3 regions of the Megasphaera vaginalis (ex Srinivasan et al. 2021) genome follow, and region 2 is predicted to be linked to each of the others. Evidence: riboswitches for the same ligand, from Rfam matches in the RefSeq annotation. Region 2 holds a riboswitch; each other region holds the start of a gene.

Region 1 (2,965 bases), on a different contig from region 2:
TTCGCTGTATGCGGCCCATACTGTCGATATGGCCGCTGACGATATGTCCGCCCAAACGACTGCCGAGCTGCAAGGCCCGTTCCAGATTCACCTGCGAACCGCTGCGGATGTCGCGCAGCGACGAACGGCGCATCGTTTCGTGCATGACGTCGGCAGTAAAAGAAGACGCCGTCATCGTCGTAACTGTCAGGCAGACGCCGTTGACGGCAATGCTGTCGCCGATCTGCGTTCCTTCCAGCACCTTCTTCGCTTCAACAGTCAGCCGAATGGAATCGGCCTTGCGGTCCATGGCGCCGACAGTTCCCAATTCCTCAATGATTCCAGTGAACATACGTTCCCTCCCGTTCCGCGTTATACGCCGTAATCAGGATATTCCCGTCATGAATCTCGGCATTTTCATACGTAAGCGTCATACATTCGTCAAGGCTGTCGACACCCATGCCGCCGACCGCTGTCGTCGCCTTCGCACCGCCGATTACTTTATTGCCGATAAAGGCATACACCTTGTCGACCAGTTTATGATCGAAGAAACTGCCGTGAATAGTACTGCCGCCCTCTACGAGAATGCTCCTAATGCCTTCTTCCCGATACAACAAGTTCAAGGCCGCCGGCAAATCGACGCATTTTCCGTCGTGAAGCGGCGCCAGCAGAATTTTGACACCTGCCCGCTTCAAAGCCCGCATCTTTTCGACGGGACATAAGAAAGTCGTCACGACGATCGTCGTCGTCGTCTTGTCGGTAACGACTAACGACTTCAGGGGGATTCGCCCCTTTGTATCGAGAACGACACGGATCGGCTGATGCGGCGCGTCGTGATCGTCCCGCCTGATGCGGCTCGTCAACAGAGGATTGTCGGTTTCCACCGTGTGAATGCCGACGAGGATCGCGTCGTAAGTCGAGCGGAGATAATGCCCGTGCGACCGCGCCCAGTCATTCGTAATCCACTGCGACCGCCCCGTCCGTGACGCCGTGCAACCGTCGAGACTCTGCGCCAGCTTCACGGCGATAAAAGGCTTTTCGACAAGCATGTTCTTGATGAAAACTTCGTTCAGCTGCGCCGCTTCTCCCGATAACAGGCCGATCTCTACGGGAATGCCGGCCTGCCGCAGAATGGCGGCCCCTTTACCGGCTACAAGAGGATTGGGATCCAGCATGGCCATGTATACCTTGGCAATGCCGTGTTCGGCCAGCGTCTTGGCGCACGGCAGCGTCCTGCCGTAATGGGAACACGGTTCCAAGGTCACGTAAGCAGTTGCACCATTGGCGGCTTCACCTGCTTCACGCAGAGCCCAAACCTCAGCATGCGGCGTGCCGGCCTGATGATGGTACCCCTTTCCGACGATCCTGCCGTCCTTGACGAGAACACAGCCGACAGCCGGATTGGGCGTCGTGTAGCCGAGTCCGAGCCTTGCCAGAGCCAGTGCTTCTCTCATGTATTCTATCGGTTCCAACACGTTCCTTCCTTTCGGTATCATATAAAAAAAGGCTATTGGGAGCTGTTCCAATAGCCTTTTAAGCACAACAAAAACAAGCCTGCCGTCTTTTTCCATCCAGACTGTACTGTCGGTACCGAAATCGCATCGGTTCAACCTCCGAAGGAGGTTAGCGGACTATGACCGCCGGTCAGGAATTGAAAGCGTCGCTTTCGCACCTTGCCCCAAAGACTATATGATACGTATAGTATTTACAGAAGAATTATATCATAAAGGCATACGCATGACAAGTATTACCGCAGCGCAGCAATGGCGGCCCGCCTGTCTGCGGCGCCGAAAACGGCGCTGCCTGCAACGAGGAAGGTCGCGCCGGCGGCTTTTACGGCAGCGGCCGTATCCGCATTAACGCCGCCGTCGACTTCAATAACAGCCGTTTTATTGCCGACTGCCGCCAGAAGATCTCCGGCCTCCTTGATCTTGGCGAGGGTGTACGGAATGAACCGCTGACCGCCGAATCCGGGATTGACGCTCATGATCAGGATCATGTCGAGAAGCGGCGCCACGCACTGCAAGGTTGCTACCGGCGTCGCCGGGTTCAGGGCCGCGCCGGCTTTCATGCCGGCTTCGTGAATCTGCTGCAAAAGACGATCCAGATGAGGACAGGCCTCCTGATGAACAGTTACGTACGTCACGCCAACCTTGGCCAAACCGTCAACGTACGTTTCCGGATGCTCCACCATGAGATGAGCGTCGAGCGGCAGTGTCGTACAATTCCGCAACTTGGCGATAACCGGCACGCCGAAGGTCAGATTGGGAACGAAATGGCCATCCATCAGATCGAGATGAATATAGTCCGCCCCTTTGGCTTCCACGTCCTTGATCTCTTCGGCCAAGCGTGAGAAGTCGGCAGATAAAACAGAAGGTCCGATGTATATCATTACCGTCATTTCCTTTCTTTGAGAGAAGTCATGATCTTACAGTATGTTTCATAGCGCTCCGGCTGAATCAACCCGTCCGCTAAGGCGGCCTTGACGGAACAATCCGGCTCCGTCAGATGGCGGCACGACGAAAAACGGCACTGCCCCGCATAGGCGGCCAGATCGGGAAAAAGTCCGATCACTTCCGTTTCCGCCAGATGTTCGAAATCGAGGGCGCTGAAGCCGGGCGTATCGACGACAAAAGTGTCCGGCGACAATTCCATAATCTCCGAATGACGTGTCGTATGACGACCGCGCCCGATTTTTTCACTGACCGCGCCGACGGACAGGTCACTGCGGCCGAGCAAACGCGCCAGGAGACTCGATTTGCCGACACCGGACGGCCCGGCAAAGGCCGTCATCTGCCGCGGCAGTATGGCGCGCAAAGCCGCAAGGCCTTCACCGGAATGAGCGGAAGCCAGATAGACTTCATAGCCGCATTTTCGGTAAAAAGCGGCATATCGTTCCGCCTGCTGCCGATCCAGATCACACTTGTTGAAACAGAGTTTCGGGTGAATATGGTCATATTCACAGGTCATAAGCATCTTGTCGACC
Region 2 (2,965 bases):
GCGGATTTCAGCCAAAAAAGCCTGCCCGTCTTTGGCTTCCCGAACAGCGCTCGTAGCAACAGCGCAAACAGGAATCCCCGACAGCTGATGCGCCCATCGTTCCAACACGTCAAGCGACGCCTCTCGCCCGGGGGCCCACAAGCGCCCGGTTTTGCCTACATCCTTGCCAAGCCGCGTTGTCACCAACTCTTTAGGAGAAAACTGCCATTGCCCCGATCGATCGAGAAGCCCTTTCATCAGCCTCAAAGAATTGGAGCCAATATCGATAACAGCATAATTCTTGTATTCAGTCATAATCTCTCCGCCTCTATCCGAGATGTCATAAAACAAAAAGAGCATTCCCGCAGGAATACTCCTCTTCACCATATGATTCCCTCAAGCCGTCTATCAATCGGAGCGTCTGGCTCCTCTGCCGCCGCGTTTTGATTCCGTATTCCGCTTCAGATCCATCAGACGTTCGTCGCTGTCTTTCAAAAACTTACTGAGTCGATCTTCAAATGATGCCGGAGCTGCAGAACGGCGATTCTGATCAAAACTGCGATGCTGGCGGATTTCTTTTTTCGGATAAAATTCTTTTTTAGCCGGCGCCGCCTGGGTCTGTTTGATGGATAACCCGATTTTTCCTTTTTCGTCAACAGATAAGACTTTGACATTTACCTTATCCTGAACCTTCAAAAAATCATGGACATCCTTGACATACTCATTGGCAACTTCGGAAATATGAACCAAGCCGACCTTTTTGTCAGATAATTCAATAAATGCACCAAACTTGGTAATGCCCGTTACAATGCCTTCCAGCACACTCCCTACTTCGATTGACATGCTGCTACATGATCCTCCTTAAAAATACGTAGTTAGTATATATCAAGCACATTATACCTACAATAATAAAAAAATTCAATTCCCAATCATAAATTTTCGCATCATTACCGCCGATACGGAATTTCTCCCGGCTTTGCCAGCCCGAATTGTTGCCGCGCCTTATTGGCAATTTCTTCCGGATCAAGCAATTTATCGTGCGCTGTCTGCAACGCCTGATTTTCTTGCTCCAACGCTTCACGTTCCTCTACGGTCCGCTTCATGTCCTGATGAATTACCCAGATCTGATACATCCTGCTGGTCAAAAGAATGCCGCCGAAAATCAAAATAACGACGATCAGCAGTTTATATTTTCTCTGTCCCGTTTTTTTTCTACGATTGCTGCGCCGCCTGCGCTCTGCCACATTGCCAGCCCCTCTCTGCGGATAAAGGAAACCTGTCTTATAAGTATACCGCGATTATCTTCGAAGATAAAGAGGGGCGCGCTCTTTTCCCCCGGCGCGTCAAGAAAACACGGTCTGTTGAGCAAATTCCACCTTGATGACAGTATTGCAAAACGATCGGTTTATCTGTATAATAAACAAGTACTCCAAAATATCTTCAGGGCAGGGTGTAATTCCCGATCGGCGGTATAGTCCGCGAACGTTGTACAGGCGTTGATTTGGTGCAATTCCAAAACCGACAGTATAGTCTGGATGAAAGAAGATATGAGTCGTGTTTTTTGCGCGACCCATGAACTCATCAAACGGCCCTGACGGCTCTTGCAGCCGACAGGGCTCTTATAATGTCAGGAGGTTTTATCATTGGAAAAGCATCAATACAACACCGTAGAAGAAGCGATTGCCGAATTGCAGGCCGGTCATTTGATCATCGTCACAGATGATCCGGATCGTGAAAACGAAGGCGATTTGATTTGCGCCGGTCAATTCTGCACGACAGAAATAATGAATTTTGTCGCCACCTATGGCAAAGGGCTGATCTGCATGCCTGTCAGCCAGGAATACGCCCATCGTCTCGGCCTGTACCCCATGGTCGGCGAAAACACGGATAATCACGAAACGGCATTCACCGTTTCGATTGATCACAAAGATACGACAACAGGTATTTCCGCCGTCGAGCGGGCGTTGACAGTTCGCAAATGTGCCGACGAAACGGCTCGCCCGGAAGATTTTCGACGTCCCGGACACATGTTCCCTCTCATCGCCAAAAAAGGCGGCGTTTTGGCCCGCAGCGGCCATACGGAAGCGACCGTCGATTTGATGCGGCTGGCAGGTCTGAAACAGGTCGGTATTTGCTGCGAGATCATGGCCGACAACGGTACGATGATGCAGACCCCGGATCTGTGGAAATTGGCCGACGAATATAAGTTGAAATTCATTACCATCCATGATCTTCAGAACTACTGCCGCCGTCACGACAAACATGTCAGTCGCGAAGCGGAAGCAAAAATGCCGACAAAATTCGGAAAATTCCGTATTTTCGGCTACGTCAACGATTTGACCGGCGAACATCACGTGGCCATGGTCAAAGGCGAGATCGGCGACGGAAAAGACTTGCTCTGCCGCGTTCACTCCGAATGTCTGACAGGCGATGTCTTCGGTTCGCAGCGCTGTGACTGCGGTGAACAGTTAGCGGCCGCCATGCACCAGATAGATAAAGAAGGCCGCGGCATTCTCCTGTACATGCGTCAGGAAGGGCGCGGTATCGGCTTGATTAACAAACTGAAGGCCTACATGCTGCAAGAACAAGGTTATGATACGGTAGAAGCCAACGAAAAGTTGGGCTTCGCTCCGGATCTGCGTGAATATTGGATCGGCGCGCAAATTCTGCAGGATTTGGGAGCAAAAGAAATTCGCCTTCTGACCAATAATCCGTTAAAAGTATACGGACTGGAAGGATTCGGCGTTGAAATCACCGAACGTGTTCCGATCGAAATGCGGCCGCAGGAGTTCGATGAATTTTATTTGGAAACAAAGAAAAACAAAATGGGGCACATTCTTCCTCACTTAAAATAAAAGAAATATAGCTGCCTTTTCGGCAGCTATATTTCTTTTAACGTAAATTTTTCTTTTTTGTAATCAATCAGCCCTTCCGCTTTCATACGACTCAACTCGGACGACATGGCACTGCGATCTACGGATAAAAA
Region 3 (2,965 bases), on a different contig from region 2:
GATTTGGAGGAGTGCTACGAATTTTTTGAAGATATCTGCACGATTCAGGAAATGAAAGCCATTTCGGCGCGACTGGAAGTGGCCCGCATGTTGAAAGGCGGAGAAATTTATGAAGATATCGTCAAGAAGACCGGCGCCAGTACGGCGACGATCAGCCGCATCAAACGCTGCCTGATGTACGGCAGCGGCGGTTACGGCAAGATCCTCGACAGGTTGGCGGAGAAAGAGGCAAAGATCGTCTGAAACTGATCCTGGGGCTTACAATTCCGTCTTGTCTCTGACAGGCGATAGTATATACACGTAGTTGATTTTGCTGAACAACAGGAGGTACTTATGAAACAACTTATGGAAGAATTCAAAGCGTTTGTTTTGCGCGGCAATGTTATCGACATGGCTGTCGGCGTCGTCATCGGCGCGGCATTCGGCAAGATCGTCGCTTCGCTGATTGCCAATATCATCATGCCGCCTTTGGGGCTGATTCTCGGCGGCGTCGATTTTTCGAACTTATTCATTTCTCTCGGCAGCAAACATGTCGAAACGCTGGCGGAAGCGCAGGCACAAGGCGTTCCCGTCATCGCTTACGGGTTATTCATCAATACGGTCGTTGAATTTTTAATTATCGCCTTTGCGATTTTCGTGGTTATTTCCCAGATCAACCGACTCTCGAAGAAAGAAGAAGAAGATGCTCCGGAACCGCGTCTCTGCCCTTATTGCAAACAGCCCGTAGCCGATGACGCGACACGCTGTCCGCATTGCACGAGTCAATTATAAGCAGGTCCGCGCTGATGAAGTCTAAAATTGATATCACCGTATTCGATAACGGCGAGGCGGCGATCATGAAGGCTTCGCTGACAGGCGAGCTTTGGGCCGATTATCAGGCCTTCGCGCGCTTGGCGGCAAAACGAAGAGAGAAGAACCGATTCCATGCAGAGAAGGCAGCACGCCGTTATGAACGTGTTGCTTCTTTGTCTCTCTTCGCCTTTTATGAAACGGTGCTGCACCGCTGGCTGCCGCACTTTGCCGAACAAGTAGACGTGCAGGCTTTCATTGACAAGCCGTTGGCGGAAAAATCGCGAATCGTCCTGCTGCAAGTGTTTCCCGACGCCGGTAAGGATCAGGAGTTTGCGCATCTGTGGGCGATCCTGGAGCGATACGATCTGCATAACGGCGCTTGGCTGGATGCGCTGACGGGCGAGACGCTCCTCGATATTGCGCAGTCGATGGATGCTTTTCTGTCTTGTATCGAGCAAAAAAGCGGCTTGCAGCGTTTTCCTGCTTGTGAGGCGTCGACGGATACGCTCGTTTCCAAATTGAGCAGCTTTTTTTTCCATCGTGTCAAGTAAATCCTTCTTGCATTTTTTTAGCTCTCCCTGTATCATGAAGGGAAGAAAACAAATCGAATATAAAATCGTCTTTGGGGCAAGGTGAGAAGGGGCTTCCTTCATATTCCTGACCGGCGGTACAGTCCGCAAGCTCTGAAAAGAGTTGAATCGATGCAATTTCGATACCGACAGTTACAGTCTGGATGGGAAAAGACGGCTGCAGGGCCTGTTTGCCTTGCCTTGTTTCCCATGCAAAGACTGGTTTTTCCGGTCTTTTTTTCTTTGTGCCGAAGGCGTAAGGAGGCAATGATGGAGAAAAATTATTATCTCGGTTTTGATGCCGGCACGCAAAGCGTGAAAGTTGCCGTCTATGACGGGCAGATGAATTGCGTAGCCATGGACACGGCGAAGACGACGCTGTCTTATCCGCAGCCCGGCTGGGTGGAGATGGATATTGACGAGTACTATCGGCTGATCAAGCAGTGCATGCGTTCGTGCAGTTATCAGATGCGGCAGAAGCATTTATCCGTCAAGTCGGTACGGGCCATCATGGGCGACGGGATCATTTGCGGCATCGCCGGCATTGACGCCGCCGGAAATCCCGTTACGCCGTATGTCAATTATCTTGACAGCCGTACGGCAGATGATGTCGAACGGCTAAAGGCGCAGGGACTGCGGATCTGGGCTGAAGAGACGGGCAATGCCGAACCGAGCGTCATGTTTCCGGCCATGTTTGCGCGCTGGTTTCTGAAACATGTGCCGGCTTTTGCCGCCAAAGGCGTTAAATTCGTTCATAATTGCCCGTATGTTCTGCTGCACCTCGCCGGACTCGGCGGGAACGACGCCTTTATCGACTGGGGCACGCTTTCGGGCTGGGGATTGGGCTATCATGTAATGCAAAAGGAATGGTCGCCGCGGCAGTTGGAAATTCTCGGCATTGACGCGGCCTATTTGCCGCGCATTGTAAAACCGTGGGATATTATCGGCTCTTTGTGCGAAAAGGATGCCGAAGAAACGGGCTTTCCCGCCGGCATTCCCATCTGCGCCGGCGCCGGCGATACGATGGAATCCATGATGGGCAGCGGTATTCTCGAAGCCGGGCGCGGCGTTGACGTAGCCGGCACGTGCGCCATGTTCTGCGTGTCGACAGACGGCATCATTCCCGCTCTTTCCGTTCCCGGCAGCGGACTGATCTTCAATTCCGGAACGCTGGAAAACACGTATTTCTATTGGGGCTTCGTCCGGACCGGCGGTCTGGCGCTTCGCTGGTTCAAGGACAGCGTTTGTCGAAAGCAGAGCGATGAGTATTACGGTACGCTCGACGAATTGGCACGCCGTCATCCCGCCGGCTGCGACGGCGCGTTTTTTATCCCCTATTTGACCGGCGGCAACGGCGATTACCCGGATGTGCGCGGCGTCTTTTCCGGTTTGACGCTCGATTCCGATCAAGGCGCCATGTGGCGGTGTGTCCTCGAAGGGATCGGCTACAATTATCTGGAAATTACCGAACGTTACCGCAACGCCGGCATCGACTTGTCGCAGCTTACGGTCACGGAAGGCGGCAGCCGTGACGCGCTTTGGAATCAGATCAAGGCCGATATGTTGGCGACGGAAGTCGTTACGCTGGAAGTGGCCGGCGGCGC

The links. Region 2 has a riboswitch for FMN ahead of HMPREF1250_RS10665 (bifunctional 3,4-dihydroxy-2-butanone-4-phosphate synthase/GTP cyclohydrolase II). Riboswitches for the same ligand answer to the same signal wherever they lie in the genome.
Region 1: another riboswitch for FMN. It lies ahead of ribD (bifunctional diaminohydroxyphosphoribosylaminopyrimidine deaminase/5-amino-6-(5-phosphoribosylamino)uracil reductase RibD); the one in region 2 lies ahead of HMPREF1250_RS10665 (bifunctional 3,4-dihydroxy-2-butanone-4-phosphate synthase/GTP cyclohydrolase II).
Region 3: another riboswitch for FMN. It lies ahead of HMPREF1250_RS01950 (FGGY-family carbohydrate kinase); the one in region 2 lies ahead of HMPREF1250_RS10665 (bifunctional 3,4-dihydroxy-2-butanone-4-phosphate synthase/GTP cyclohydrolase II).

What each region holds. Positions count from the first base shown of each region.
Region 1 covers NZ_AWXA01000025.1:45,200-48,164, reverse strand. Annotated here, with positions in the region: gene HMPREF1250_RS04635 (riboflavin synthase) at 1-331, opposite strand, end outside; gene ribD (bifunctional diaminohydroxyphosphoribosylaminopyrimidine deaminase/5-amino-6-(5-phosphoribosylamino)uracil reductase RibD) at 312-1,454, opposite strand; FMN riboswitch at 1,535-1,669, opposite strand; gene rpe (ribulose-phosphate 3-epimerase) at 1,727-2,371, opposite strand; gene rsgA (ribosome small subunit-dependent GTPase A) at 2,377-2,965, opposite strand, start outside.
Region 2 covers NZ_AWXA01000062.1:115,963-118,927, reverse strand. Annotated here, with positions in the region: gene HMPREF1250_RS10680 (phosphatase) at 1-294, opposite strand, end outside; gene HMPREF1250_RS10675 (S1 domain-containing RNA-binding protein) at 388-822, opposite strand; gene HMPREF1250_RS10670 (FtsB family cell division protein) at 927-1,223, opposite strand; FMN riboswitch at 1,412-1,530, shown strand; gene HMPREF1250_RS10665 (bifunctional 3,4-dihydroxy-2-butanone-4-phosphate synthase/GTP cyclohydrolase II) at 1,623-2,834, shown strand; gene HMPREF1250_RS10660 (Crp/Fnr family transcriptional regulator) at 2,861-2,965, opposite strand, start outside.
Region 3 covers NZ_AWXA01000007.1:154,099-157,063, forward strand. Annotated here, with positions in the region: gene HMPREF1250_RS01935 (YerC/YecD family TrpR-related protein) at 1-243, shown strand, start outside; gene mscL (large conductance mechanosensitive channel protein MscL) at 334-771, shown strand; gene HMPREF1250_RS01945 (hypothetical protein) at 786-1,343, shown strand; FMN riboswitch at 1,407-1,541, shown strand; gene HMPREF1250_RS01950 (FGGY-family carbohydrate kinase) at 1,629-2,965, shown strand, end outside.